Regions from separate parts of the Candidatus Thiodictyon syntrophicum genome, predicted to be linked through region 1. Evidence: riboswitches for the same ligand, from Rfam matches in the RefSeq annotation. Region 1 holds a riboswitch; each other region holds the start of a gene.
What was found. Region 1 has a riboswitch for cobalamin ahead of THSYN_RS19145 (energy-coupling factor ABC transporter permease). Riboswitches for the same ligand answer to the same signal wherever they lie in the genome.

Region 1 (9,827 bases):
CCGCCGCGGCCGGCTTTCATGCGCAGCAATGCCTGGAGAAGGCTCTCCGCAACCCGGCTGAAGAGACTCAGGCTTAGTTCTACTTTGTAAAATTGCAATAGGCCATTGAATTTGATATAATTTTAGCAGCGGTAAAAATATATTCGGAGCGTGTAAGAGAAGCCTGGTGAATAAAACAAACTATGGTCAACCGGACTATGCTTTGAAAAGGATAGTAAAGCATCTATCAAATCATCTTGAAGGCTATCATGAATGCTTTCTGACCAAAACTTCCGATGGTTATGAGTTATGTCGAGGTTACATCAACGGCCTTCTGAAAACAGAGTCTGGTAAGCGTAACATCGAACGCCTTAACGAAGAGATCGAGATGCCGGATAACAGCTATCAGCAGCTTCAACACTTTATCACGGATTCCCCCTGGTCTTCAGAGAGAGTCATGCGCTTAGTTGCCCAAAATACATCTGATCTGTATGCCGACCAACACGACTATCGCTCTCGTGACGTCGGTTATATTATTGACGAATCCGCACATCTAAAGAAAGGCAACTATTCGGCGGGTGTTTCCAGACAATATGCTGGGGTGGTCGGAAAAGTGGATAACTGCCAGGTTGGCGTCTACGCGAGCTTAGTTTGGCAGTGTCACAGCACGTTGGTTAACTGTCGCCTCTTTCTACCAGAGTCATGGACCAGCAATCCAGAGCGTTGTGAAAGAGCGGGCATACCTCCTGACGCGCGTGCTTTCAAGACCAAGCTGGAACTGGCGCTCGATATGGTGACAGCAGATATGGCGGCAGGCGTGGAATTTGGCTGGGTCGGTGGAGACGGCGTCTACGGACATGGATGGGAATTAAGTAATGCTATAGATAACATGGGCTTAACGTTTGTTTTCGACGTTCATTGCAATCAGCTAATTTATACCGTTGAACCAACGATTTCAGTTCCTGAGAAGAAGCCTGGGCCGGGTCGCCAACCGACGAAGCCACAAACAGATATAGATCCCATAACGGTGAAGAACTATGGCACTTCTCTAAGTTCTCATGCATGGCGAAACGTTACAGTTCGCGATGCGGTTAAGGGGCCGTTGACGCTCTCAATTCATGCGGAAAGAGTGTGGGTCTGGGATGGCAAAGGTGATCGTGCAATAGAGCGAGTCTTGGTAATAAGCCGAAATCTGGCCGACAATAAGATCAAATACTCGCTAAGCAACGTTGACTACATGGAGACACCGATTGAAAGGCTAGCATACATGCAAGCCCAACGATATTGGGTGGAGCGTGCCTTTCAGGAGGCTAAATCCGAAATCGGGATGTCTGATTATCAAGTTAGGAAATGGAATGCCTGGCACCATCATATGGCACTTGTCATGCTCTCACTCTCCTTTATCGTAAAAGAGCGTATTACGCACAAACTTGAATACCCTTTATTAAGCTGCCGGGACGTTCGGCTGATGATTATCGCGTTACTAACGCAGGATGAGGCTATGGTTGAAAAGCGTATTGCACAAATGGCGGTCAGGCATGATCAACGGCGTAGCGATATCGAGCGGCGTTACAAGATAGCCTAGCCAGGCTAGTTGAAAAGCGGCCAGAATTCAAGTTAACAAAGTAGAATTAGTAATGACTCAAGAATAAGTTAAACACGAAGACAATTGTTCTCGTTGTTGTTGTCGGAGAAGCGATGCAATTTGGCGTGCGAGAGAATCCGGGGCGCTATGAAAACCTCGATTACGACAACGACAACGCCGCGAGAGGAGTCCTACCCATGCCCACCGTCATCGACCCACCCGCCACCGACAACCCGGTGCAGCGCATCCTGCTCGAAGGCCTCTCCTGGCAGCGCTTCGAGCAGTTGTCCGCCTGCTTCGAGGACAGCCGCGCGGTCCGCCTGACTTATCTGGATGGGAGACTGGAGATCCTATCGCCGATCGGACCAGGGCACGCAACGCTCAAGAGGACCATCGGCTATCTGCTCGATGCCGATTTGACCGTAAAAGGGATTCGCTTCTATGGCCGCGGCGGCTTCACCCTGAAGCAGCCCGGGCGGGCCGCCGGGGAGCCCGACGAGTCTTACTGCATCGGCGCCGACAAGCCCCTGCCGGACCTGGTCATCGAGGTCGTCGTCACCCACGAGGCGCTGAGCAAGCTCCCGCTGTATCAGGGGTTGGAAATCCCGGAGGTCTGGCTCTGGCGCAACCGCGATCTGGAGGTCTATGTACTCGATCCGGACGGCTATCGCCGCGGCACCCGCAGCCGACTGCTGCCGGACCTGGACCTGGCCCTGCTTGCCGCCCATGCGCGGATGCCGGACCAATACGATGCGGTGCAGGCGTTTCGGCGGGCGATCGGCCTTGATCACAATCCCGGCCAAGCCGCACCGGCGAGCGCACACGCTTGAGCCCACTCGGACGATGGGAGCGCCGCACCCCAGTGCGGCGCGGCTTCGCGAGCGACCGCGGCGTTGCGTTCTGCGGATAGGCCGCGCCGCACTGGGGTGCGGCGCTCCCGGTGGCCGGAATTTTATGATCAAGACCCGCGCGATCTTACAATGAAGACGGGTTCAGGTCGTAATCCCGGCCACCTGGCCGGTAGCGAGGCCGCTGGTCCGCGCAGCGGACCCTACGGATCGCGGTCTATGAAATCAGCGCCGCCGCCGTCATGGGCCAGGGGTCGCCCGCGCTGCCCGACCGCCCCCCATGACCGCGGACAGCAGCAGGACGCTCAGCACGATGAGACCGGTACCGACCATGGCCGAGAGGATGTAGCCGAAGTATTCGTTGTGCATGAACGCCGGTGCATAGTCCGGGATCGGGGCCGTCCAGAACGCGGACAGCCGCTCCAGGCCCTGCGGGACCGACTCCGGCGGCACGACGTTTCCCGAGGCCTGGGCAATCTGCTCGCGCACGGCCGTATCCTTGAGGTCATCCACACCCCATTCGCCCCAGGCAATCCCCGCGGCCAGCAAACCCAGGGGGCTCGCGATCAGGAGTGCCGCCAGCCCCGCCCACAGGGCGCGGGTGGGACGCCAACCGACCGGGGGCGTCGTCGCCGCCCCGCCGCCGGACTTGGCGAGGCCCGGCCCCGACAGGGACAGCAGTCGCGGGTCGACCTTCTGCACATAGGCCACGACCCCGCCGGAGATCACCGCCTCCGCGAGACCCGCAAAGGACAGGTGTCCGATCATCATGGCCGGAATGGCGATCGCCAGCGCATAGGGTGCGTAGAGCGGCGCACCCGCGGCGTCGTGAAAGAAGATCGGTTGGATACCGAACTGTACCGCGGCCAGCAGGGCCGCCACGTTGATCGCGACATAGCCGGCGGTCGCCGCTGCCACGACACGCCGCGGCGAGGTCAAGGGCGTATCGCCGGAAATCACTCGATAGACCCAGTAGGCGACCCAGGGGCCGGCGATCGCCATGTTGACGCAGTTCGCCCCGAAGGTGGTGATCCCGCCATCGCCGAAGAAGAGCGCCTGGATGAACAGGGCAATCGAGATGGCGAGCATCGCCGCCCAGGGACCCAGCAGGATCGGCGCCACCGCGAGTCCGACCGCGTGCCCCGTGGTACCGCCGGGCAACGGCAGATTGAACATCATGATGACGAATGAGAACGCCGAGACCACCGCCACCGTGGGCACCAGGCGCGTCTGCAGTTGGGCCTTGACCTTGCGCAGCGCGACGAACCAGAACGGTGCGGCCACCGCATAGGCGGCGGCGCAGGTCAAGGGACTCAGGTAACCATCGGGAATGTGCATGGTGCGGTGCTCCTCAAGTCAGAAATATGTTGTTGCACGGTCAAGTCACGCGGCCGGACGGCAGCAGCGCCGGGCGTCGGGGGTCAAAATTCCGCCACCGCCCGCAGGCCGAAGACCCAGCCGTCCACGTCGTCCCCCTCGCGGTACCTGTCCTTCATGTACTGGACATCCGCGCTGAGGGCCAGGTAATCGTTGAAGGCGAAGCGGTAATAGGCCTCGAAGACGTTGGTGCGGGCGAGCACCTGAGCGGCCTCCGCCGGCGCTTCGAGCGTCCCGTCGACCACCTGCGGATCGGGCGGCTCGACGATCGCGCCCTCGACCGCGGGACTCCAATTGGGTCCCTCCAGATAAGCAAAGGCGATGCCGATGTTGTCCGCCGCCCGGCCCCACGCGGACCCCTTGAAGTTGAAGCCGCCGGAGTATTCGCTCTGGAGGTCGATCAAGGCGTCATCGCTTTGCCAGCCCATCCGCAAGAAGACGCCGACCACGGGGCCGAACGCCTGGTCGAAGGACAGCACCCAACCGGCCCTCTTTTCGCGTTGTTCTCCCTGGGGGTCCAGGAAGGCCCGCGAGGTGCCGGAATACATGACCCGGTAGTTGCCCTCGCCCAGGGCGGTCGTCAAGCGATAGTCGGCCTCGGCGGCATAGTAGTTGTAGTTGTTGCCGTCGTCGTTCTCGCCCACGTTCATGCCGATGCCGCTGAAGGTCCAGTCCCGGAACTTCCACACCAGGACGCCGCCGCCATCGTAGGCGGGCAGAAAGGCGTTGCGGGCATTGACGAAGGCCTCGTTCATGAACTGGGTATATTCGCTGTTGGCGTAGGCGTTCTCGTTGACATAGAAGGCCGGGTCGATGATGCCGCCGGTGAGCTGGATGGTGTTATCCGCGGCGATCTTGAAGGTGTGGGCGTACCAGGCCTCCAGGAGATAGCTGCGGTCGCGCCCGTTGATGTCCTTCACGCCGTCCTCCAGGTCCGCCGACCAGGGCGCGAGGACGAAGGGGGAGTTTTCGTCGAGTCCGTTGCCGGCCGCGAATCCGAACTTGACGAAGAACTGGTCCTGCTCGGTCGGGTTGTAGAACAGTTCCGGCTGGAAGGCCATGGCGCCCCGGCACAGGTTCTCCGAGTCCGCGAAGCCTGAAACCTGTTGGCACTGGAAGGCCCCCGCCAGAAGGCCCCCGATGGTGAGCTTGTCGTTGACGTCGTAAGCGCGGGCGCCGCCGGTCGCGGTCACGGCGAGCGCCAGGGCCATGAGAGATGCCGGGTATCGGCGGGCTGAGTTGCAGTCGTACATATGCGTGGATTCGTCGTCCGGTGCCTGAAGGGTTGCCGGCACCGACCGCCCTCGCGGGGGCGAGCCGAAGCGCCGAGGGCGAAGATAACACGAAAGCAAAATTTGTGTTACCCCTTGCGGCTTCCGCAAGGGGCCCGGGCGCGCGGCCGGGCCGGGGGCTTGACCCCAATGCCATTAAGTCAAGCGCCGACGGTGCGGCCTGTCGTTCCCACGCTCCGCGTGGGAATGCCGGGCGGGCGCTCCGCGTCCGGTCTTGGCGCTGGACGCGGAGCGCCCGCACTTGCTCCCACGCAGGAGCGCTCTTCGTTATACACAAGTGTCACCGGCTCAACGTAAGTCTATGATTTTATGATGTGACGGCATTTTTTGGTACGCGTGACGAAGCTCGTAAAAACAGATACTTACGGACTTCTGTATAAGGTGGAGCGCAGGAGCGTGGGAGCCAGAATGGCTTAACTTAATGGCATTGGGCTTGACCCTGGGTCCGCGACTGTCGCGGCTCCGGCAGTCGATGCCCCTTGACCGTGATCAGGTCCCGGTCGCCGCGCCCGGCGCCGACGAACCACACGCGACCCTTGGGTCAGGCTGGGGCGGGCAGGTCGACGCAGTGGCGCAGCAACGGGCGTTCGGCATAGGGGCGAATGACCGTGACCAGGGACCAGGTGACCAGCGGCTCGAACATCACAATGACGAGATAGGAGGAGGCGAAGAGCGCCCAATCAGCGAGCGGCGTCGACTCACCCTGGAGGAGCCAGAAGCCGACCATCAGTGTGACCCCGGCGTAATAGACCCCATCCAACTTGAGGATGGTTGCGATAGTGAGCCGACTGAAACGCTGGCCCAGCGTGTAATGCACCGCCATCAACGGAATCACGAGGGACAGGGTATTCACACCCAAGTTGATCAGATCGGCCGGCTCAAACAACAGCCCCTGCAACAGCAGACCCAGACCGAAGCCAAACAGGGTGGGGATGAAGCCGAGGATGAGATACATCGGCATTGCACCCACGAAGTGCAGTTCCGATGGGCCGACCGGCATGTGGAACGACTGCATGAAGAGCGAGAAGAACAGCGCTGCGAGCAGGGTCCGCAGGATCAGCGTCGGCTGCTTGATCAAAGACGGCAGGTAGGCGGAGAGCACGCCAACGGCGGCCAGGTTGGCGACGGCGACCTTAGCGGCCGGCAGAAATCCAGGTTCGATATGCATAGCGACAGACCTCGTAGAGTAGGCAACACGAGGCGTAAGTCAGGGGTGGCCGATGTGCCTGCCGGCGCGCCCGACAACGGGCCCGCCGGCGACGAAAGCCGCGGCTAATAGGGCGGCCGGCACCACGTCGGCGGTGTGCGGAGGGCCCCATAGGCTCAAGCCCCACCCCGGGGCTCACACCAGTTCACGCCTTGGGCCGGTCTTCTGGCTCGCCCTCATCCGGGGTGACGCCGCCTTCCCGCGCGTGCCGCGCAGTGGCATGTGGCGATCCCGTCAGGCTTACAGCAGCGGGGGCTGCGCCGGAGTGTGCGGTCGCGCAATCGCGCCCGCGGTCACCGGACTTCCCGTTTCACCCCGCGGCACGGTCGCACCGCGGGACACCCAAAGCAGGCTAAAAAGGATACGCCAGGCAAGGCAGGGGCGACAAGCGAAACGAGGAATCCGTTCCAGGCCGCCGTCGCTAGCCGTCCCCGCTGGCGGCGGCGTGCGATCTTATGAGACTCGCTTCTCACTTGTGAGACATGATACTCTATTCTCAGTTGTGGTCAACGGGGGCACGGCATGAGCTACTCCACGCGGCAACGCGAGGCGATTCTGAACACCTTGCGGCGGGCGGACCGCCCCCTGACGGCGCAGGAAATTCGGGCGGGGGCGAATCACGACAGCGCGGGGATCGGGTTGGCAACGGTGTACCGCGCCCTGAAGACCTTCATGGCGCGTAATGAGGTCCTGCAGGTCGAGATTCCGGGCAACCCCCCCTGCTACGAACCGGCCGACCGCGGGCATCACCACCATGCCGTGTGTGAACAGTGTCGGCAGGTCTTCGACCTGCCCGGCTGTGTGCAGGGACTCGATGCCCTGGTTCCTCACAATTTCCGCGTCCAGCGGCACGACATCACGCTGTACGGGGTCTGCGCCGGGTGCGATGCGGCGGCGGCCGGATGAACGCGCCGTCAGCGTCGTTGCGTCAAGTCTCGCCAAGCGTCCAATCAGCGCGCGTGTTCCCGGAGCAGCAGATGCAGACCCACACCCACACCCTGCCCTTGGCCCATAAGGGGACCACCCCGCCGGGGTCGCCGCCCGGTCGCGAGCCGACCGCGCTGACCGGGATCCAGGACCCGGCCCGGAACCTGGCCCTGTGGCGACGCAACCTCGATCCTGAGCTCGTTGCTGAGCTTGCGCGCCTGCCCCGGCTCGCTGCCCAGTCCGCACGCGCCCGCCTGGCACCCGCGGCGGACTGGGACGCACGGCGGCGGGCCGTCGCCGCCCTGCTCGCGGACCATGGCCTGGACGCCTTGGATCTGCCCGCCTGGACGGCCGATCTCCTGGACCTGCTCGAGCGCTTCCTGCGTCTGGCTCCGGACTGGCCGGTGAAGCTCCGACTGGAGGTCGTCAACGATGACGCCTGCCGCCGCTTCCATGTCGACCGTACCCGTCTGCGCCTCATCTGCACCTATCGGGGACCGGGCACCGAATGGCTCGACGACGGCCAGGTGGACCGGGAGGCCCTGATGGGTCATCTGCCCAATGAGTCTATCCTCCGCCACGGGCACCCGGCGCGGATGGAGGCTGGCTGGGTTGGGCTGATGAAGGGCGAGCTCTTCCCTGGCAACCAAGGGCTGGGGCTGGTGCATCGCTCGCCGCCTATCCTCGACACCGGGGAGACCCGGGTGCTGTTTTGCCTGGACGGCTGAGGGGATGATGACCGCCGCCCGCACACTTGCACCGCCAGCCGTCGGCGTCGGGACCGTCTATTGGGCCGAGGGCTTGGCGGACCTGGTCGCGGTCTTCGAGCCGGAGGTCCAGATCCTGCTCCATCCCCGCCCGCCTGACCCGCAGATCGCGGCCTATCTGGATTCGGCGGATTCCAGGCGACTCGGATTCCGGCGGGTCTTGGACCACGCCCGGAGCCTCGTCGGGATCGGTCCGGCCGCCCCGACCTGGCCCGATCTGCCTGGGCGCGAGGCCCTGCTTGCGGACATCCGGCACCTGTGCGAGGTCTACCGGGAGCTCCTGGGCTGCGAGCGTCTGGGGCTGCGTTTCGAGTCCCTCAATGGGGCCATGTGCCCGGGTTTCCACCGCGACCACACGGGTATCCGACTGGTCTGCACCTATCGCGGACCCGGTACCGAGTGGTTGGAGGCTGAAGGCGAGGACCCGCAACCGCATCCGCGGCCCGGCGCCGCGCGGTCCTTTGCAGCCCCGGCGGATGCGTCCGCTATCGGCCGCGCACCCGCCTTCGCGCTGGTCTTGCTCAAGGGAAGCCTCTGGCAGGGCAACGCCGGTCGCGGGGCTGTCCACCGCTCACCGGTGCCGCCACCCGGGGGCGGCAGCCGCTATCTCCTGGCCCTGGATGCCCTGTGGTGAACCTTGCCCCCGCAGCGAAGCGCACGCGCCAGCGCCATTTGCCCAAGTCGCCAACCACACCAATGGGACACCGGGTATCCTACCATGCAACGACCTCTTGCCCTCAAGGACGGGGAGCGGCTGTTCGGGGCCTTTCCGGCCACCCAACGCCGGCGCGCCCAATTCGCCACCGCCACGGGCCAGTGGGGCTTTGATCTGACCGCAGCGCACCCGCGCTTCGAGCGATAACCAGGAGACTGCCATGACCTTGATCCAATTCGAGGCATTACCGCCGACAGCGCCGGGCCAGTCGAGCGCCGACGGCCCGGCAATTCACCCTGCCGGGTCCCCGCCGGCCGGCCAGTGAGGGCACCGGCGCCCGGCCCACGGCGGACCGTTTTCTGGCATCAAAAGGGCGGCACCGGCAAGACCACGCTCGCCATTGCCTATGCCGTCCGTCTGGCCATGGACGGCCACCGGGTCCTGCTGATCGACACCGATCCCCAGGGCACCGCCACCGCCTGGGGTGAGCGCTTTGCCGCGCGCTGGGGCCTGGTCGTGCGCGGCGCGTGCGGCGCCGCGATCTGGCGCAACCTCGCCGACCGGATGCCAGGTTTCGACCACCTGGTGCTCGACTGTCCCCCGACCATTACGACCGCGACCATGGACACCCTCATCGGCGCCGATCGACTGATCATCCCGGTGCGCCCCGCCATGCCGGACCTGTGGGCGTTGGAGGACGTGGCGCAGATCCTCGCCGATCTGCGCGCCGGTGCCGCGGCACCCCGCACCCGGGTCGTCTTCAATCAGCATCGCGGCGAGGACCTGAGGCCGCTCATCGGCGCCGTCGTCGGGCTCGGCCTTGAAGTCCTGCCCGCCCCCATCGCGGCGGCACCGGCCTGGTCGGCCTTGTTTTCCGGGGGCGTGCCACCGGTCGGCCTCGCCGCCTTGCTCGACGCGGCGGACTGATACCCGGGTGCGCCGCGGCGGCACCCCAACGCAAGCGCAACCGCTGCGCCTTGGGCTCGGGCGGCGATCCTTGCTATTGCCCGCCCTCCCGCCCGATCAGGTCCTCCGCGCTGCCCGCGTCGAAGATGCCGTCGAGCCACAGGTCCAATTGCGCGACCGGGGCCGCCTCGATGCGCCGCAGGGTCCAGTCAGGCAAGGTGCCGAAACGGCGGGTCAGTTGACGCTTGAGGGTGTCGGCCTTGCCCTCGGCCTTGCCCTCCGTC
Region 2 (9,827 bases), on a different replicon from region 1:
GGCACGCGCGTCGCCTTCGAGGTGACCGGGGGCGGACTCTGGGTCTGTCCCGTCGCGGGGACGGCGGGTTGTCGCGCCCTCGCGGTCGGCCCGGGGTCCGCGGTGCGCCCCGCCTGGCATCCACGCACCGGCGAGTTGGTCTTTGTCCGTTACGCCTTCACGGCCGACGCGGAGCAGTCCACCATCGAGCTGGCCGCCGGCGACCTGGACCAAATCCGGCCCGTCATCGAGCAGACGGGCATCCAGGACTTTCCCGCTGTCGCGCCCGACGGGGGCCGCCTGGCCTATACGTCCTGGCTGACGGTCATGCCCTACCGCGGCCAGGTAGCCGTCGTCCAGCAACTCTGGACGCTCGACCTCGTGCGCGGCCGGGCCGGGCAATTGCTGCTGTCCAACGCCAGCGACATCCATCCCCGCTGGTCGCCGGACGGGGCGCGGCTCGCCTTCTCCTCCAACCGCACCGGCCGCTATGAGATCTGGACGGTCGGCGCCGACGGCACCGGACTGCGCCAGGTGACCGCGGGTCCGGGTGAGAAGACCTGGCCGGCCTGGTCGCCGGATGGCTCGCGCATCCTTTTCACTCACACCCGGGAGGGGCGCACCGGGCTCTCGCTCGTTGGCGCCGAGGGCGGAGCCGACGAGCCGATGACCCCGTTCGGCCCGGATGCGCAGGTCCAGATCAAGGACCCGGACTGGGTCGCCGCCCGTCAACCATAACAGAACGACTCAACTCCATCGTATCGGGAGACGCACCGATGTCCATCTATGCCAACCTCGGCCGCTCAGCGACCCTGGTGTTTGCGGTCCTGGCCCTGTTGTTCGCGTGCCCGGTGCGCGCCGCCGAGGTGGTCGTCTACACCTCGCTCGACCAGGTCTATTCGGAACCGATCCTGCGCGACTTTCAGGCGCGCACCGGGATCCAGATCAAGGCGGTCTACGATGTGGAGGCATCGAAGACCACCGGATTGGTCAACCGGTTGATCGCCGAACAGGGCCGTCCCCGGGCCGATGTCTTCTGGAACTCGGAGGTCGCCCGGACCCTGGTGTTGCAGGACAAGGGCGTGCTCGCACCCTACCGGTCTCCCGCGGGAGAGGATATCCCGGCGCAATTCAAGGACGCGGACGGCTACTGGACCGGCTTCGCGGCTCGCGCCCGGGTCCTGGTCTACAACAAGGATCGGCTGGCGCCCGCGGACCTGCCCAAGTCCATCTTCGACCTGACCCAGCCCGCCTGGCGGGGCAGGTTCACCATGGCCTATCCGCTCTTCGGGACCACGGCCACCCAGGTCGCCGCCTGGTATGCCGTGCTGGGTCCGGAGCGGACCGAAGCCTATCTGCAGGCGCTGAAGGCCAACGCCGTGGTCATCGTCGATGGCAACGGGACCTCCCGGGATACGGTCGTGCAGGGCGAGGTACCCTTGGGCTTCACCGATACGGACGATGCCAATGTCGCCATCCAGGCGGGCAAGCCGGTCGGCATGATCTTCCCCGACGCTGACGGCCTGGGGACCCTGCTGATCCCCAATACGGTCGCCCTGGTTGCGGGGGCGCCGCACCCGCAGGAGGCCAGGCGGTTGATCGACTTCCTGCTCTCGCGAGACGTCGAGAGCAAGCTCGCCTTCTCCGAGTCGATGCAGATTCCGCTGCGCGACGGGGTCGGCAAACCCCCCAGGGTGCCGGATTACGGTTCTATCCGTGCGATGAAGGTCGAGTACCGTGCCATCGCCGACAACATGGAACGGGCCGCGCGCTTCAGCCGCGAGTTGTTTGCCCGCTAGGGATGCACCAACCCCGGTGGGCCGTCGCGGCGGCCTGGGCGGCCTTTGCAATCGCGGCATTGCTCCCGCTGGGGCAACTCGCCTGGGACGCCGTGCGCGGGGGTGGCGGTTGGGACCTGACCGCGCTGCGCGAATTGCTGCTCACCGAGAGCCAGTGGCGGCTGCTTGCCAACAGCCTGCTGGTTGCCGGCGGGGCCAGTGCGCTGGCGGTCGCCATCGGCGTCCCCTTCGCCCTGGTCATGGAACGCACGGATCTGCCGGGGCGCCGGTTGCTCGGCGTTCTCTACCTGGTCCCGCTCCTGATCCCACCGCACCTGCATGCCATCGTCTGGTCGCGTCTGCTTGCGGACACGGGGCCGGGCAACCGGTTCTTCCAGGCTGCACTGGGTCTGAAGGCGGCGCCGCTTGACGTGTTCAGCCTTCCCGGGGTGGTCTTTGTGCTCGGGCTGGCCTACTTTCCGTTCGTCACCTTGCTTGCCAAGGCCGGGCTGCGGGCCATCGACCCGTCCCTGGAGGAGTCCGCCCTGCTGCGCCGGGGGCCGACGCGGGTGATCGCGGGGATCAGCATACCGCTGACGGCGCCGCACATCCTGGCCGGTGCGATCCTGGTCTTCGTTTTCGCGATCATCGACTTCGGCGTGCCGGACATCCTGCGGGTCAGGGTCTACGCGGTCGAGATCTTCATCCAGTTCAGCGCGCTCTATGACAAGCGCGCCGCCGTGGTGTTGTCGCTGCCCCTGCTCATCGTGACGCTGGCCCTGGTCGGCGTGCAGGCATGGCTGATGCGGGGGCGGGCCTATGTGAGCCTGGCCCAAGGCGCGGCCGGGACGCGCCGGTTTCCGCTCGGCAAGGCACGATCGGCGGCGCTGCTGTTCTGCGGTGTGGTCGTCACGCTCGCGGTGCTGGTGCCGGTCGCGACCTTTGCGGTGGTCGCCGGACCGGCAGGGACCTACGCGCGGGTCCTGGGACCGGCGTTGCCGTCGCTGGGGACCAGCCTGGCTCTCGCGGTGGCGGCGGCCGGGATCACGACGCTGTTGGCCTTCGTGATCGCCCATTCGCTGGTGCGCAGCCGCGCGGGGGTGCGTACGGCCTTGCACGACCTGACCCAGGTGCCCTTTGCGGTGCCCCCGATCCTGCTGGGGATCGCACTCATCGGGGTCTGGAACCGACCGGCGACCGGATGGCTGTACGACACCGTGGCGATGGTCGTGCTGGGTTACGTGGCGCACTTCCTGCCCTTCGCGATTCGGGCGGTCTATGCCGGTCTGCAACAGCTCAATCCCCGCGTCGAGGAGGCGGCCTGGTTGGCAACCCCGAACCGACTGCGCATCGTCTGGCGCATCACGCTGCCCTTGGTCCGCAACGGGCTGGTGGCCGGTTTTCTCATCGTGTTCATACTGGCGATGGGTGAGTTGGGCGTGACCCTGCTGGTCGTCCCGCCCGGCGTGGAGACGCTACCGGTGCGGATCTACAATCTCATGCACTATGGGGCCGAGGAGGCGGTCGCGGCGCTGAGCCTGATCCTGCTGGGGGCGCAGCTTGGCGTGTGTCTGCTCGTGCTCGCCGCGGTGCGGTGGGATTGGGGGGGCGGCGAATGATCGGTGTGTCCGGGGTCTCGAAGCGATTCGGAACCGTCCTGGCAATGGGCGGCGTGTCGCTCGCCTGCGCACGCTCCGAGACGGTGGTCGTGTTGGGACCCTCAGGCTGCGGCAAGACCACACTGTTGCGGCTCATCGCGGGACTGGATGGGCCGGACGCCGGGGCGATCGACATCGAAGGCACGCGCGTCAGCTCGCCCGGACGGCTGGTCGCGCCCCACCGGCGACAGTTGAGTATGATCTTTCAGGACCTGGCCTTGTGGCCCCACCTGAGCGCCTTCGGGAACGTTGCCTTCGGACTGCGGGGTAACGGGCAGTCGCGGAACGCGGTTCGCGCCACGGTCGAGGAGTCTTTGCGCCGGGTGTCTCTGTTCGAGCAGCGTGAGCGCCATCCCCACCAGCTCTCGGGTGGCGAGCGCCAGCGTCTGGCGATTGCGCGGGCGCTGGCCGGCAGTCCGCGGTACCTGTTGATGGACGAACCGTTCAGCAGTCTCGATCCCTTGTTGAAGCGGCAGATGATCGCGCTCTTGAAGGAGTTTCGGGCGAGCCTTGGGCTGGGTGTACTCTACGTGACGCATAACCTGGACGAGGCGCTGGCGCTCGGGGATCGAATCCTTCTCATGAGCGGGGGCCGCGTGGCCGGATCATTGAACCGGGGGCAAGTCGCCTCTCTTACTCAGTCGGACTTACTCGAATGGTACGAAGCCTGCGTGGTTGGCCAAGCGGATTGCTGAGCTTGTGGCTGTTGGCTTGCTGCGCCGCCGCCGAACCGGCCGGCGGGGAGGGCCAGGTCTACTCCACCTGGGATGTTTTCGAGCCCGACAAATGCGCGTCCATCTGGCTGATCAAACGCCACATCGATCCCGGCGCCGTCTTCCGCTTCTACCCGCGCGGCGAAACCATCGCGTCGGGGATCGCGTTCGACACGCCCGATGCCACATTCCGCCGCTACCACGACAGTTCGACCTTTGAAACACTGCTCAAGCACTACCGACTCGAGGGCCCGGGGTTGGCCCATCTGGGGCGGTTGATCCACGACATCGAGGTGAACGTGTGGGAGCGCAAGGCGCTCGCGGCCACCCGAGAGATCCAGGATGAGTTGCAGCAGTTACTCGCGGGCAGTGACGCGGCGCGATTGGTCGGTGTGTGTCTGGAGTATTTCGATCATTATTATGTTCGTCACCCAGCCCCCTAAGAACCTCCCGCTGCTGCCGCGCGGCCGGGTCGCGATCATAACTCAGGCCATGCGCCCTTGCGGCAACCCGTCGCGGCCGGGGACCGTTCCTACGGTAGGAGCGGCCCCCGGGCCGCGACGGCTATCCATTGCTCGAACCACGCGGTCAATGCGCGGGGCTCGGCCAGACCGGCGAGTTGGCGATTCGTACGTCAGATAAGACGCACGTCAAGCGATGCGACGAGCGCACGGCCGCAGAGCGCCCGCCCCGTCACCTCAAGGATCAATCTAACACCAGACTGACCACCCCATCCGCCAGCTTGGGCTCGAACCAGGTGCACTTGGGCGGCATGACGGCACCCGCCTCGGCCAGGGCCAGCAGGTCGACAAGGGCGGTCGGGTGGAGCGAGAACCCCAGGCGCCAGGCCCCGCCGTCCACCTGCTGCATGAGCCCGGGGAGACCCCGGATGCCGCCGACGAAACCGATCCGGGGGTCCTGGCGGGGGTCCGCGATGCCGAGCAGCGGGGCCAGGACCTGGTCCTGAAGCAGGCGCACGTCCAGGCGTGCTGCCGGGTCCAGCCGCAGTTCGGCCGACCGGGTGCAATCGGGATTCAAGGTCAGCCGGTACCAGGCGCGGTCCAGGTAGAGACCGAATTCACCGCGCCGGCCGGGCATGACCGGCGCGGCACTCGGCACCAGCGCGCCGCACTCCCCCAGCCGGCGCAGGAAGGTTGCGGCGTCCCCGCCCTGGAGGTTGCGCACCAACCGGTTGACGGCCAGCACCCGCGGTTGATCGGCCGGGAAGCTGACCGCCAGGAAGCGGTTGTTCGCCTCGGCCCCGGGGTGGTCCGGATTGGCCGCCTGGCGGGCCGCGCCGATGCGCGCCGCGGCGGCGGTGCGGTGGTGACCGTCGGCGATATAGAGCCGCTTCTGGGCCTCGAAACCGGCCGTGAGTCGCTCGATCGCCCCCTGGTCCGAGACGACCCAGATCTGATGCCGCACCCCATCCCAGGTCCCGTCCGCGATGGTGCTGTCGAGCGCCGGGGTCGTGCGGGCGACCGCGGCCAGGGTGTCGTCGATGGCCGGACTGGGGTTGTGGATCAGGTAGGCCGGGCCGGTCTGGGCGCCGAGCGCCGCGATCTGCCGCACCCGGTCGTCTTCCTTGTCGGCGAGGGTGACCTCGTGGCGCCTGATCCGCCCGGCCCCGTAGGCGGCGAGCGAGGCCGCGACGACCAGCCCGGTCTGGATCTGATCGCCGCGGCTCAACCGGTAGCAGTAGTAGCAGGGTTGCCGATCGCGCACCAGCAGACCAGCCTCGCGCATCCGCGCGAACTGGTCAGCAGCCTGGGCATAGGCCGCCGGGCTATGGGGGTCGACGCCGGGCGCCAGGTCGATCTCCGGGCGCGACAGGTGCAGGAAGCTCCAGGGGCGCTCGGCCGCGAGTCCCAGCGCCTCGGCCCGGTCCAGCACATCGTAGGGTGGAGCGAGGACTTCGGCGGCACGACCGGGGGCCGGGCGCAGGCCGGCGAAGGGGGCGATCAGGGGCATGGCAGGGGGTTCGCTCGGGGTCATAGCGGTCACTATACCTACCCGGCGGCGGTGTTGGGGCGCGGCCGGTCCAAGCTTTCGTTGTCGTTGTCGTAATCGAACAATCCGATCACGACAACGACAACGACAACGACAACGACCAGGACAGCGTACCCGGGATCTCGGTCACCACATCAGTTCTGAGCGCACCCAGGGGCACCGCACACCTTGCCCGGCGCCACCCGGGCAGCGTAGACTTCAGTCCGCTTCAGGTGTCCCGCTGGCCTTCGCGCCCCAAGGGATGAAACGGGAAGCCGGTGCCCACCCCGCTCGCACGGTGTGCCATCCCGGCGCTGCCCCCGCAACGGTAGACGAGTTGCGGCGGATCCTATCCGGTGCCCCCGGGTAGCCAGCCACTGCGTGACCACGCGGGAAGGCGATCCGCCCGGTGCCTGCTCGCTCGCAGGCCGCTCGTGAGCCCGGAGACCGGCCTCAAGCGGTCACCCACGCGGTGATCGATCCGGCATTGCGGTGGGCAATTGCACGGTGCCCGCGAGGCGCGCACGCGCGCTTTGCGTCCGCGCCTGTCTCTGCCCCCGCCCGCCGCCGTCTGCAATCCGGTGGGTTTTTCATGTCAGTCTCGTGCCCGGCACTCTTCATCGCCGCCCCCGCCTCCGGTCAGGGCAAGACCACCGTCACGGCCGGACTCGCCCGGCTCCAGCGCCGGCTCGGGCGCCGGGTGCGGGTCTTCAAGACCGGACCGGACTTCCTGGACCCCATGATCCTCGCGCGCGCCGCCGGGGCCCCGGTCTATAACTTGGACCTGTGGATGGGCGGCGAGGACCACTGCCGGGACCTGCTGCACCGCGCCGCGCGCGCGGTCGACCTGATCCTGGTCGAAGGTGTCATGGGTCTCTATGACGGCGAACCCAGCGGGGCGGATCTCGCCGCCCGCTTCGAGCTGCCGCTCCTGTGTGTGATCGATGCCGCCGCCATGGCCCAGACCTTCGCCGCCCTGGCCTTCGGGTTGACCCGTTTTCGCCCGGGGCTCACCACCGCCGGGGTCCTGGCCAACCGGGTCGGCGGCGCCGGTCATGCGGCGACACTGACCGCGAAGCTGCCGGCGGACCTCCCCTTCCTGGGCACCCTGCCACGGGACCCGGGGCTGGAGTTGCCCCACCGTCACCTGGGACTCTGGCAGGCCGACGAGGTGGCGGACCTGGACGCGCGGCTGGAACGGATCGCCGACGCACTGGCCCGGTCCGCGCTTGCTGACCTGCCCGCCCCCGTCGCCTTCCGCCCGGCGGCAGACCCGCCGCCGCCCGCCCGCACACTCGCGGGCCGGCGCATCGCCGTGGCCCGGGACCTGGCCTTTTCCTTTCTGTATCAGGCCAATCTGGATACGCTGGAGGCCGCGGGGGCGCACCTTTGCTTCTTCTCGCCCCTGGCGGACGCGGCGCTGCCCGCCTGCGATGCGCTCTATCTGCCGGGCGGCTACCCGGAACTGTATCTGGACCGGCTCGCCGCCAATGGGGCCATGAAGGCCGCCATTCGGGCCCATCAGGCGGCGGGGCGCCCACTGTTGGCCGAGTGCGGCGGACTCCTGTATCTGCTGGACACCCTGGCCGCCGTGGAGGGCGACCCGGCCCCCATGGTCGGCCTCCTGCCGGGCCAGGCGCGGATGCAGCCGCGGCTGGCCAACCTGGGGCTCCAGGGGGTCAGCCTGCCGGAGGGTCAACTGCGCGGTCATACCTTCCACCACTCGCACGCGCAGATCGCACTGGAACCCATCGCCCGCTCCCGGGCCCTGCGCGAACACGGCGCCCCGGAGTCGGTCTATCGGCTGGGCCGACTCACCGCGTCCTATCTGCACCTCTATTTCCCTTCCAACCCGAGCGCCGCCACCCGGCTGTTTCTACCATGAGCCACCGATATCCCGACCCCGAGGTCGCCGCGGTCTACCGCGCCATCTACGAGCGGCGCGACATGCGTCACTTCAAGCCCGACCCGGTCGACGAGGCCGTGCTCGCCCGCCTGCTCGCGGCCGCCCATCAGGCCCCGAGCGTAGGCTATATGCAGCCCTGGCGCTTCATCCGCGTCCAGGACCCGCAGCTGCGCCTGGCCATCCATGCCCTGACCCGCGAGGAGCAGGGACGGACGGCGCAGGCCTGCGGGGAGCGCGCCGAGCTGGTCCGCGGCCTGAAGCTGGAGGGCATCCTGGAGTGCGGCGAGTTGCTGGTCGTGGCCCTGCCCGAGGGGCGCGAGGCCTATGTGGTCGGCCGCCGCACCATGCCCGAAATGGACCTGTGCTCGGCCGCCTGCGCCATCCAGAACCTATGGCTGGCTGCCCGCGCCGAGGGGCTGGGGATGGGCTGGGTGTCGATCTATGACCCGGTCCGGCTCGATCAATTGCTGGGGCTGCCCGCGGGCGCCCGCACCATCGCCGTGCTCTGCCTGGGGCATGTGGACGCCTTTTATCCGGAACCGATGTTGGAGACCCTGGGCTGGGACCGGCGCCGGCCCATGGCGGACCTGGTGTACCAGGACACCTGGGGCCGGGCGGTGCCGACGCCATGAGCGATCAGCCTGGGCCTGACCGGACCTTGACCTATCGGCCAAGAAGAAGAATTTCTCTCACGGAGACACGGAGACACAAAGTAGGAAATGCTTGATGTACAACCATCGACGACCACGACGAGGCTCCATCCCGTGGACTTGTCGCCAGCCCTGTATGTTCCGGGTCTGCGTGTCTGCGTGAGAGGATTCCGGAGCTATGGGTAACGACATGGGTCCGGGTACCTTGCTGCCCCACGGCGGGCGGCTGCGGGCCGCCGCCGCGCGCTACCGGATACCGCTCGCCGACTGGCTGGACCTCTCCACCGGCATCAACCCCCGGGGCTGGCCGGTCCCGCCGGTGCCGGACCTCTGGCAGCGCCTGCCGGAGGAGGACGACGACCTGGAGCAGGCGGCGGCGCGCTACTACGGCACCGACTGGACTGGCGGGGCCGGCGCACTGTTGCCGGTGGCCGGCTCCCAGGCCGCGATCCAGGCCCTGCCGCGGCTGCGCCCGCCCGGACGGGTCGGCGTGATCGCACCCGGCTACGGCGAACACGCCCACGCCTGGCGGCGGACCGGACACGCGGTGCAACTGCTGCCGGTGGCGATGATCGAGGCCGCCCTCCCCGACCTGGGCGTGCTGGTGCTGATCCATCCGAACAACCCGACCGGGGCGCGCTTTGCGCGCGCGGACCTGCTGCGCTGGCGCCGGGTGCTCGCCCAGCGCGGCGGCTGGCTGGTGATCGACGAGGCCTTCATGGACGCGACCCCGGGCGAAAGCCTGGCGAACCTTGGACCGCTGCCCGGCCTGATCCTGCTACGCTCACTCGGCAAATTCTTCGGGCTGGCCGGGGCCCGGGTCGGCTTCGTGCTGGCCGACCCGGCGCTGACCCAACCGCTCGCCGCCCAGCTCGGCCCCTGGACCATCGCCGCCCCGGCCCGCTGGGTCGCCGCCAAGGCCCTCGAGGATCACGCCTGGCAGGCGGCGGCCCGCGCACACCTCGCCGCCGCCGGCCCCCGGCTTGCGGCGCTCCTCACCCGCCACGGTCTCCCGCCGCAGGGCGGCTGCGCCCTGTTTCAATGGGTCCCTACCGTGCGGGCCCCCCTGCTCCATGAACACCTGGCCCGCGCCGGCATCCTGACCCGCCTTTTTGAGGCGCCGCTCGCCGTGCGCTTCGGCCTGCCCGGGAGCG
Region 3 (9,827 bases), on a different replicon from region 1:
AGCCCGGCACCCTCCCCTACCCGAGGCCGCTGCTGTGCGAAGTCGCCATCCGCCAGGCCAAAGACCGGGTCGGACCCTACCATGTGGGAGCGGCGTCCCGCCGCGACACCCGCGCCGCCGCGACCAGGCTTGCCGGCCGCACCTCGCTCCAGCCCCCGCTCCAGGATGACGATATTGGGCCCTGCAAACTCCAGCCCGGCCGCCTCCTCCAGGCTGAGATCCGGGAACAGCGCCTCGTCCGGACAGTCGAGACGGGCGGCGACCGACAGGCTGATCTCCTCCCCGTAGCCCACCGTCAGCAGCGCCCGGGCGATCCGGTCCGGCCCGTTCTCGGGGCTCGTGAAGACCCCCACCAGCGGGTACTGGGCCACAGCCTGGACCACCTGGTACAGGGCATGGGCCGGGGTCGCCCCCGGCTCCCACTCGCCCGACCCGGCGCTGTGGCAGGAGGCGATATGGGCGCCCTGCCAGGGCACCTTGAGGCGCGCGCAGGCCAGTTGCAGGGTGGACGGGGCCGGCAGGACCTCAATGGCCGCCGCCCCCAAGGCCGCCATCAGCCGCCCGCCGATACCATGGCAGAGCGGGTCACCCGTGGCGAGCACGGCAACCCTCAGCCCCTCCGCCCAGGCTTGACGCACCCAGCCCGGGACCTGGGCCAGGGCGCCGTCCATCGGCAGTTGCCTGGCACCCGGGGCCAGCCGAGATGCGACCAGGTCCAGGGTCCGGGCGGCGCCGATCACGCACCCCGCCGCGGTCAGCCGCGCCCGTGCGGCGTCGGCCAAGCCCGGCCAACCGTCGTCCAGGATCCCGATCAGGGTGCAGGTCTCAGTCATCGACGTCGTCTCCAACGCTGACCAGCGGTTGACCCGCGAAGTCGCAGGCCAGCAGCGTCAGTCGATAAGGCCCCGGGTAGCAGCGGCGCAGACTCTCCATCGCCCGCAGGGCCACGACCCGATGCAGCGGCACCGCAAGCCCCAGGGCCTCCAGACGCTCCGCGGCGAAGCGGGCGGTCGCCGCCACGCGGATCTGCGCCACCAGATCCGGCGGGGCCCCGACCTCGGCGGCCACCGCGGCGATCAGGTCCCGGTCCAGCGGGGCGCGCCAGGCATGGGTCACCGCCAAGCCCTGGGCCATCTTGGTGAGCTTCCCCACCATGGCCCCGACGATGAGGTGCCGCATCCGCAGCTTGATCGCACTGGTAAAGGCCGCCTTCACAAAATCGCCCATCTGCACGAAACAGACCTCCGCCAATCCTGGGAGCGCCGCCATCGCCCCCTTCTCGGTGCGCCCGCCGGTGGTGAAGACGACGGTGGTCTGCCCCTGGAAGGCCGCCACCCGCACCGCCTGGACCAGGGCGGCACGAAAGGCCGCGGTGGAATAGGGCCGCACGATCCCGGTGGTCCCCAGGATCGAGATCCCGCCCAGGATACCGAGCCGGGCGTTCAGGGTCTTGCGGGCCATCGCCTCCCCGCCCGGGACCGCGATGGTCACCTCAAGCCCGTCCCCCGCCGCCAGCAGCGCCGCGCCCGCGGCCCGGACATTCTCCGCGATATTGCGCCGCGGCACCGGATTGATCGCCGCGCTGCCTACCTCCAGCCCCAGCCCCGGTCGGGTCACGACCCCGACCCCGGCACCGCCCCGCAACAGCACCGCGCCCGCCTCCCCGGGGAGGCGGCGCACCAGCGCCGTCAGGTGGGCACCCTGGGTCGCATCCGGGTCGTCGCCCGCATCCTTGATGGAGACCGCTTGGGCCAGGTCGCCCGCCGCCTGTCCCTGGCAGATGGCAAAGACGACCCGTTGGCCGTTGGGCAGCAGACAGTCCACGGACTCCGGCACCCGGCCCTGGACCAGCCCCAGCGTCGCCGCGGTCGCCGCCGCCGCCGCGTTGGCCCCGGTGGTGAAGCCGGTCCGATCGCCGCGACCGCGGCGGGCGTCGCCTTTGGGTGCCCGCGGCCGCGTCTTATGGCCGTCGGTCATCCTGCCATCCGGAAATCGCGCCGCAGCGGATCGCTATCTAGCGCATCCACCGCAATATTGCTCTCAGCGAAGGATCGGGCGGTCATAACACTCATCGGCTTTCACAATCTGGCCGTGTGGGAACGAGGTAACTCATCTCCCAAGTAGAATCATGCATTGCAGGGTCAGCTGCGATTCAGCGATGAATCGCGATTCACGTCTGCGCCAAGGCGTACATTGCGCGCAGGTCCTCGACCGGCCTCGGCGGGTCAGCATCGAGATGTACCAGTGCATGGCAGTTTGGGCACAGTACAGCTAACTCTTCGACTTTGGTGAGACTCGGTTCCGTGCGCGAAGATATGGCATTCTTGTGGTGTACCTCAAGCACTCGCACGCCACGACCTGCCAATAGACGGGAGAAGTCCACGGTGCAACCCTCGCAAACCCCCTTCGCTCTGGCGAGCGCCGCGGTTCTTAGGCTCGCATTGCGTCCATGTTGGAGGGAACGAACTTCGCGAACGCGACCCTCAACCGCTTCAACTACCTGCGTGACTGACATCGGAGCAGCCTGCTGCGCGATTGGAATGGCCTTCAAATCGGCCTCTGACACGAAACCGTCGGATTTGCAGTGGACGCAAAGACGAACCTCGACGCCATTGTTGCGTGCCCAGTCTGCGAGTGAGCCAGCTCCGGCGCCAAGTACCTTTCGCTTCCGGGTAAGCGAGTAAGGTCCGGTATCTGGTTCAGCCGACCAATTTGTTGATCCGAAGTGTTGACACTGTGAACCGTGGAGCTTCGCCTTGGTCTGCGTATCCAGGTTCAGGAGCGTCCCATTCGGGTTCGCGGCACGCCAAGCCTGAAACGCGTCGTGAAACGATTGGCCAGAAATATCTTGAAATTCTTGCAGCATGAGCTTCGCCGGAATGCATTGTGGCGCCTGAACGGCCTTGATCGTAATATTGGCCACCCTGCCATCCGCGAGATCGCTGGTCCGCACAGCGGACCCTACGGGCTCCTGCGGATAGCGGATCAAGCGACCGGTTCGTCAGGCCCTGCCGCCAATGCCAGTAGGGCATGGATGGCCGCAACCACCAGTGTAGCCCCCCCCTTGCGCCCCTGCACCAACACCCAGGGGACCTCCGTGACCTCGGCCAGCATCGCCTTGGACTCCGCCGCCGAGACGAAGCCCACCGGCATTCCGATGATCAGGGCCGGGCGCACCCCCTCCTCCGCGATCAGGCGCAGGACCTCCAGCAGGGCGGTCGGTGCGTTGCCGATGCCGATGATAGCGCCGTCCAGGAGCCCCATGGCCTGGGCCTTGCGCATCGCCTGCACGGCGCGGGTGGTGCCTTGAGCCTGGGCCTGCGCGATCACGTCCGGGTCGGCGATGAATTGATAGGGACGCAGCCCAAAGCGGGCGAGCCGGGCGGGCGAGAGACCGGCCAGGATCATCCCCACGTCGGCCACCAGGAGCCGACCGCCCCGGCGCAGCGCCGCCAGCCCGGCCGCGACCGCCCGCGGATGGAAGGCGGTCAGGCCGTTGAGGTCGAAGTCCGCGCTGGCGTGGATCATACGCCGCACGACCGCCCACTGGCCCGGGTCGTAGGGGTGGGGACCGGCCTCCGCGTCGATGATGGCGAAGGATTCGTCCTCGATGGCCCGGCCGGCGCGGGTGACTTGGGCGGTGACAGACGGGGCTGCGGGGCTGTTCATGGGTGTCCTGGCGCCTCGAGATGCGCGGTCATGGGGTCGACTGGTAGGGCCGGGGCGATCCGGGTGTGGTCGTGGCCGTGCAGGTGCAGGCCCTCGGCCGCCGTGCGGTATTTGCAGCCGTCGCACTCCAGCAGCAGGCCGGCGGGCTGGTCCAGTCCCTGGGCGCGGGCGTCGAGCAGGTCGAAGATGGCCGGGTCCTGGCCGAAGTAGTCCGCCAGGGCGAAGGCGACCCCGGGATAATGGGTGCGCAGCCGTCCGACCTGGGCACTGATCCGCTCGGTCAGTCGGCCGGCGAAGAGATAGACCGGCAGGATGGCGATCTGGGTCATGCCCAGGCGCGCCTGGCGCTGGACCGCGGTCTCCAGCCGCGGCCAGGCAATGCCGGTGAAGGCCAGATCCACCAGGTCGTGGTGGTTGGCCTCGAACAACCAGCGCGCCAGACGCGCCAGTTCCCCGTTGGCCCCGGCGTCCGAGGACCCGCGCCCCAGGAGTATGACCCCGGTGGTGCGGGGGTCGGGCCGGGCCAGCCCATCCATCAGGCCGTCGAGCCGCCCCTGGAGCAGGCCCAGGACCTCCGGCCCCATCCCGAGATGCCGTGCGACGGCAAAGTCCACCCCGGGGTGACGCGCCCGGGCCGCCGCGACCGCGGCCGGGATCTCCATCTTCACATGACCGGCGGCGTTGAGGATGAAGGGAATGACCAGCACCCGGCGCGACTCGCGGGCAGCCAGGTCCAGGCCGGCGTCCAGCAGCACCGCGTCCCACTCGATGAAGCAGGTCGCGATGCGCCAATCCGGATGGCGCGCCCGCCACAACTCGGCGAACCGCAGGGTCTCGGCATTGCCCCCCTGGAAGCGGGAGCCGTGGCCGACCAGCAACAGGGTTGTATCGTCCATCTTATTTGCGTTCATTTGCGTTCATTTGCGGACAATCGTCTGCCGGCGCCGGGCCGGCGGCCCGCCGGAAGCGGTGCCCGAAGCCCGGGTCATAGAGCTTGGACGCGGTGAGTTCGGGCCAGTGGCGGGCGCCCAGGGTGGGGCTGGCGATGATCATGGCCTGGGAGGCGATGCCCAAGTCGCGGCAACGCCGGTCGATGTCGTCCAGGCGTCCGCGCACGATCTGCTCGGCACCCGGCCAACTCGCCTTCTGCACCACCAGGATGGGCGCGTCCGGGGGCCAGCCGGCGGCGCCCAGGGCCTCTTGGACCTCCGGCAGCAGGGTGGCCGACAGATAGATGCACAGGGTGCAGCGGTGGGCGGCGAGGGACGCGAGCGACTCGCCTTCCGGCACCGGGGTGCGCCCGGCCGTGCGGGTGAGGATCACCGTCTGGGTGACCTCCGGCAGGGTCAAACTCTCCCCGGCCGCCGCCGCGGCGGCCATGGCGGAGGTGACGCCCGGCACCACCTGCCAGGGGATGCCGGCCGCGTCCAGGGGGCGGGTCATCTCGGTCAGGGCACCGTAGAGCCCCGGGTCGCCGGTCTGCAGGCGCACCACGGTCTCGCACTCACCGGCCGCGGCGGCGAGCCACGCGACGATCTGCTCCAGGGTCATGGCTTTCGAGTCCTGCAGCCGACAGCCGGGCGGGGCGAAGCGGGTCGCCGCCGCGTCCACCAGCGAGCCGGCATAGAGGATGGCCCCCGCCTGCTCCACCAGTCGGCGCCCCTTGACCGTGATCAGGTCCGGGTCCCCGGGCCCGGCGCCGACGAACCATACGCTGCCCATGGCGCGAGCCCCGCTCAGGCGCGGGCCGACAGGTAGACCCGTCGGCGGCGCGGCACTGGGGCGGCGGCGAACGCCCGCGCGAGGCGGCTGGGGCCGGGGGCGCTCGACATGATGATGAACCTCGTGACGGTAGTTGGAATCCGAGGTGATAAGCGGGGACGGGCGATGCGTGCGCCCGGCCCGCCGGGACGGCAGGCCGGCGACGCTGGTCGCGGCAGACAGGGGTTGGAGCGCAAGGCGGTCTGCCGGCGGGCCGCAATGGCCCAATCGGCAACCTGATCAGCTCGGGCCCGCACCCCGGGGCTCACACCAGTTCACGCCCTGGGCCGGTCTTCTGGCTCACCCTCATCCGGGGTTGCGCCGCCTTCCCGCGCGTGAGGCGCGCAGTGGCGTGTGGCGATCCCGTCAGGCTTACAGCAGCGGGGGCTGCGCCGGAGTACACGGCCGCGCAAGCGCGCCCGCGGTCACCGGACTTCCCGTTTCACCCCGCGGCACGGTCGCACCGCGGGGCACCCAAAGTGAGACGGTAGGATAAGCCAGGCATGGCGGCGGGGGCAAGCGAGCGACTCAACTTAGAAATCAATGGTGCTGGATGACGCCGCGACGCGGACACACCGCGGCCCGATTCCCCCTAGATCCCCGTGCATCGACCCTCCCCACGGGTTACCGTGAAAGTCCGGCGGGAACCCTGTGGGAGCGGCTTCAGCCGCGACGAGCCGCGCAGGGAACGCGGCATCGGAGTTCGCCGCGGCGCCGCATCGCGCCCGGAGGCCGCTCCCACAAGCAACTGCCATGTTCCGGGGTGTCGACCCCCCTTCATGGCCGTTAGCCAAACTGTGCCCGGAATTGCCCGGATCAGGATTCGGCTTCCAGATCCCGGATGCAGGGCACAGATGCGCAAGCGGCCGGTGGCGCATCGGCGCCGCCCGCGCAAGCTGTCAGTGCCGGCGTCAGAGCAAACAACGAAACGTGAAACTTCATGCGTATGCTACCGGACGAGTGGGGGCCCGACTGCTGACGCTTGGGACTCTTAGCGCGAGCAGCGTGCCATCCCAAAGTTGGTGGCGAGCAGAGAGTGCTTCGCGCGCCGCCGCGCGTGCGCTCAGCAGCGCATCCGACTGCTCACCCGCAATTGCGCTGAGCAATCTGGCGGCCGCTGGACCATGCGCCTCGGCATCCAGTTGAATGTGTCTGCGCAGATAGTAGACGAACCTCGGCGCTGATTCGGCCGACAAGCCCCAGTGATCCAGCAGCCCTTGAAACATCTCAGGAATGATGCTCTCGCGACCGTAGAAGAAGCTCGCCATGGTCTGCAACGTGGAACCGTTGATGGCAGTGTTCAGAGTGCTGCGTACAAAATCGCGCGCGACCGCAGGTATAGCAGGTGACTCCAACGCCTGGCTCCAATGCACGCCGCGTTGCTGTGCAGCAATGAACTGGCTGAACGGCGCGGTGTCGGCGCCAACTTCGGCCATCGCGCCCAGATAGAGGTCCAGATGGCTGGCTGCCTCGCCGTCGGGGCCGACATCGCTTTCCTCCGCGAGGATAATCTCGTTGATGAGCCTCGCGGCCTCCGCGTTCGTGGGCGGCAGCCACGGCAACGACAGCGCGGTCAGATCGCGTTGCAGGCGTTTCGCCAGCGACATGAAATCCCAGACTGCGAATACATGCACTTGCATGAATTGCCGCAGATCAGCCGGTTCGCGAATGGCCGCGAACAGCGGGTGACGTTGCAGTCCGGCGCGCAGGGCATGCAACTCGCTGTCGAGGACGGGATCCTGCAAGTTTATCATTTCAGGCTTCTTGTTTCTGACGTCGATGACGGATAGGCAATTCAATCACGCGAGACCGGATGGGCCCACTGATCATAGCCGCGCTAACGACACCGGGCAAGGGGGTTTGCGGCCGATCAGTCCAGGACCAGACTGACCACCCCATCCGCCAGCTTGGGCTCGAACCAGGTGCATTTGGGCGGCATGACGGCACCCGCCTCGGCCAGGGCCAGCAGGTCGGCAAGTGCAGTCGGGTAGAGCGAGAACCCCAGGCGCCAAGCCCCGCCGTCCACCTGCTGCATGAGCCCGGGGAGACCCCGGATGCCGCCGACGAAACCGATCCGGGGGTCCTGGCGGGGGTCCGCAATGCCGAGCAGCGGGGCGAGCACCTGGTCCTGGAGCAGCCGCACGTCCAGGCGTGCTGCCGGGTCCAGCCGCAGTTCGGCCGACCGGGTGCGATCGGGATTCAGGGTCAGCCGGTACCAGGCGCGGTCCAGGTAGAGACCGAACTCGCCGCGCCGGCCGGGCATGACGGGCGCGGCACTCGGCACCAGCGCGCCACACTCCCCGAGCCGGTGCAGGAAGGTCGCGGCGTCGCGGCCGTGGAGGTCGCGCACCAACCGGTTGACGGCCAGCACCCGCGGCTGATCGGCCGGGAAGCTGACCGCCAGGAAGCGGTTGTACGCCTCGGCCCCGGTGTGGTCTTGGTTGGCCGCCTGGCGGGTCGCGCCGATGCGCGCCGCGGCGGCGGTGCGGTGGTGACCGTTGGCGATAGAGAGCCGCCGCTGGGCCTCGAAACCGGCCGTGAGTCGTTCGATTGCCGCGCGGCCAGAGCCGCTCCAGCAGCAGGATCGCGCCGTCGGCCGCTCCCAGCGGGTCCTGCCGGCTGACCGCCTTGATCTCCACCACCGCCTCCTTCAGGCGTTGGGCGGCCCGACTGGAACCGCGCCATCTGAACCCGCGGGCGCGAAGCCGCGGGCGAAAGGCCCAAGGGTAACTGGGCCGCTTCATGTGGTCAGGGTGCCGATGACGACGACCGTCGGCAGACGCTCGTCCGGTTCGCGGCGGTTCTGCGCGACCGCGCGCGGCCGGTCGATGATAGTCTGGCAAGCGGTTGGAAATCGTGTTCATGCTCAACAAGGATGGTAGGTGGGCTTCCCGGGTTTTTCTGTTCCGTCGCGCCTGAGACCCCTGAAGCGATCCCTTCCAGTGTCAGGAATTTTTACATTCCGAGTCGTTTCGTAAGAAATGATTTATACGCAAACTTCTGAAATTACTTCATAATATGATTTTGGTTCGGATATTGCCTAAGAATTTTCGGATTCCAGTTGTTGGGATCTTGAAAGATAGAGAGGGGAGCGAAGCCTAGCTGTTTAAGGTCGTGGATCAATGGGGGAGAAGGCATGCAAGACGGGAAATACGTACGCACTCTGGCGGCGGTGACGATGTTCGCATCGGTAGGTGCTTATGCAAGTTCTGTACCGATAGATCTCAATGATTTTCTGGCCGACCCAACGGTCGTCGTCTCGGGGGACGGATCCTCTGCGGCCTTCTCGGAAGATCCGGTTTTCGCAGTCGTTCTGCTGTCGAATGACCCCGGTCTGGGCGACCCGGTTGTGATCGTGCCGGGACCGGGCGTTTCGCTGGCGTTCGACTACGTTTTCAACGTGGGAGCCGGTGAGTCTGATGAATTTGGGGCCCTCCTGATCGACGCTGCGACAGGATCGAGCGCGGGGTTGGGTTATGAGTTTTTCGCGCAGGTCTCGGGTAGCGGGCTGGTGGAGATCAATATTTCCGCGCTCGTCGGCTCGACGCTGGGGCTGCGTTTTCAACTCACCAAGCTGTCTGGCGACAGCGCATTGGCTTCAACCGCGAACGTCTCGGACGTCAGGCTGGTGACCCAGGAGGCGCCGGTCCCCGCCCCCGTCTTCCTGCTGGCAGCCGGTTTGCTCGGGTTAATCCAGATCAAGCGCACCAACCGCGGTCCTTGACAAAACCGATTTTCTCACTATTCTTGCCCGTGTTAAGGGTGCTGGATGTCCTTAGATGATCGCGGACAGTGGCCAAAGCCTGTGGTAGGCAAGTTTTCTGTAGCGGTTTCGGGGCCTGTCGATTGCTGGCTATTTTGTTCGCGTCCGGCGAGCAGAACCGGGGGGTAAATATGGGAAGGGGTGTCTGGGCCGCATGCCTGCTAATCCTCGCCTTTTTGGCGACGCCCACCTTTTCCCTGCACGCCGCAGATATCGGTCTCGCCGATCTCCAGATGATCCAGCCAAGCGACATGCGCGCCGCGTTTTTGCGTGCACGAACGGATCGCCGCACGGGGGATACCACGATGGCGGCGCAGCTGACCAACCTCACCGCATCGACAATCACCGGCCCCCTCTACTTGGTGATCACGCGGATAGACTCTCCCGCGGTCGTCATGAAAGGCGCGGACGGGGTCACCAGGGAAGGCAGTCCTTACTATCTGATACCCGGCCCCTGCGGCCCCGGTCAAACGGTCTCCAAGGATGTGGTCTTCGCCCCCACCAGCGGTACCCGTCTGCTCCGCTTTAACGTCTACCCCGACCTGTACCGGCTGGCCCCTGCCAACCAAAGGCCCGTGGCCCAGGCTGGGCCAGATCAGCAGGCGCGGGTCGGCACCCCCACTGCACTGGACGG

Region 2: it holds a riboswitch for cobalamin, as region 1 does, so the genes downstream of both, THSYN_RS32310 (cobyrinate a,c-diamide synthase) here and THSYN_RS19145 (energy-coupling factor ABC transporter permease) in region 1, are expected to answer to the same signal.
Region 3: it holds a riboswitch for cobalamin, as region 1 does, so the genes downstream of both, cobM (precorrin-4 C(11)-methyltransferase) here and THSYN_RS19145 (energy-coupling factor ABC transporter permease) in region 1, are expected to answer to the same signal.

The regions. Positions count from the first base shown of each region.
Region 1 is NZ_CP020370.1:4,557,230-4,567,056, forward strand. It holds gene THSYN_RS34120 (hypothetical protein) at 1-77, shown strand, start outside; gene THSYN_RS19125 (IS701 family transposase) at 167-1,564, shown strand; gene THSYN_RS19130 (Uma2 family endonuclease) at 1,678-2,394, shown strand; gene cbiM (cobalt transporter CbiM) at 2,653-3,750, opposite strand; gene THSYN_RS19140 (carbohydrate porin) at 3,834-5,000, opposite strand; gene THSYN_RS19145 (energy-coupling factor ABC transporter permease) at 5,623-6,249, opposite strand; cobalamin riboswitch at 6,427-6,649, opposite strand; gene THSYN_RS19150 (Fur family transcriptional regulator) at 6,811-7,194, shown strand; gene THSYN_RS19155 (DUF1826 domain-containing protein) at 7,266-7,943, shown strand; gene THSYN_RS19160 (DUF1826 domain-containing protein) at 7,948-8,616, shown strand; gene THSYN_RS34125 (hypothetical protein) at 8,701-8,844, shown strand; gene THSYN_RS19165 (ParA family protein) at 8,959-9,564, shown strand; gene THSYN_RS19170 (DUF2887 domain-containing protein) at 9,638-9,827, opposite strand, start outside.
Region 2 is NZ_CP020372.1:242,617-252,443, forward strand. It holds gene THSYN_RS32280 (TolB family protein) at 1-717, shown strand, start outside; gene THSYN_RS32285 (extracellular solute-binding protein) at 756-1,778, shown strand; gene THSYN_RS32290 (ABC transporter permease) at 1,781-3,376, shown strand; gene THSYN_RS32295 (ABC transporter ATP-binding protein) at 3,373-4,110, shown strand; gene THSYN_RS32300 (chromate resistance protein ChrB domain-containing protein) at 4,113-4,571, shown strand; gene THSYN_RS32305 (DUF1015 domain-containing protein) at 4,834-6,123, opposite strand; cobalamin riboswitch at 6,332-6,587, shown strand; gene THSYN_RS32310 (cobyrinate a,c-diamide synthase) at 6,710-8,002, shown strand; gene bluB (5,6-dimethylbenzimidazole synthase) at 7,999-8,655, shown strand; gene cobD (threonine-phosphate decarboxylase CobD) at 8,852-9,827, shown strand, end outside.
Region 3 is NZ_CP020372.1:214,838-224,664, forward strand. It holds gene cbiE (precorrin-6y C5,15-methyltransferase (decarboxylating) subunit CbiE) at 1-833, opposite strand, end outside; gene THSYN_RS32180 (cobalt-precorrin-5B (C(1))-methyltransferase) at 826-1,977, opposite strand; gene THSYN_RS34635 (HNH endonuclease) at 2,171-2,989, opposite strand; gene THSYN_RS32185 (precorrin-8X methylmutase) at 2,986-3,669, opposite strand; gene THSYN_RS32190 (sirohydrochlorin chelatase) at 3,666-4,565, opposite strand; gene cobM (precorrin-4 C(11)-methyltransferase) at 4,567-5,391, opposite strand; cobalamin riboswitch at 5,699-5,923, opposite strand; gene THSYN_RS32200 (DUF3050 domain-containing protein) at 6,369-7,229, opposite strand; partial or broken gene THSYN_RS32205 (DUF1015 family protein) at 7,301-7,993, opposite strand; gene THSYN_RS32210 (hypothetical protein) at 8,567-9,154, shown strand; gene THSYN_RS32215 (PKD domain-containing protein) at 9,499-9,827, shown strand, end outside.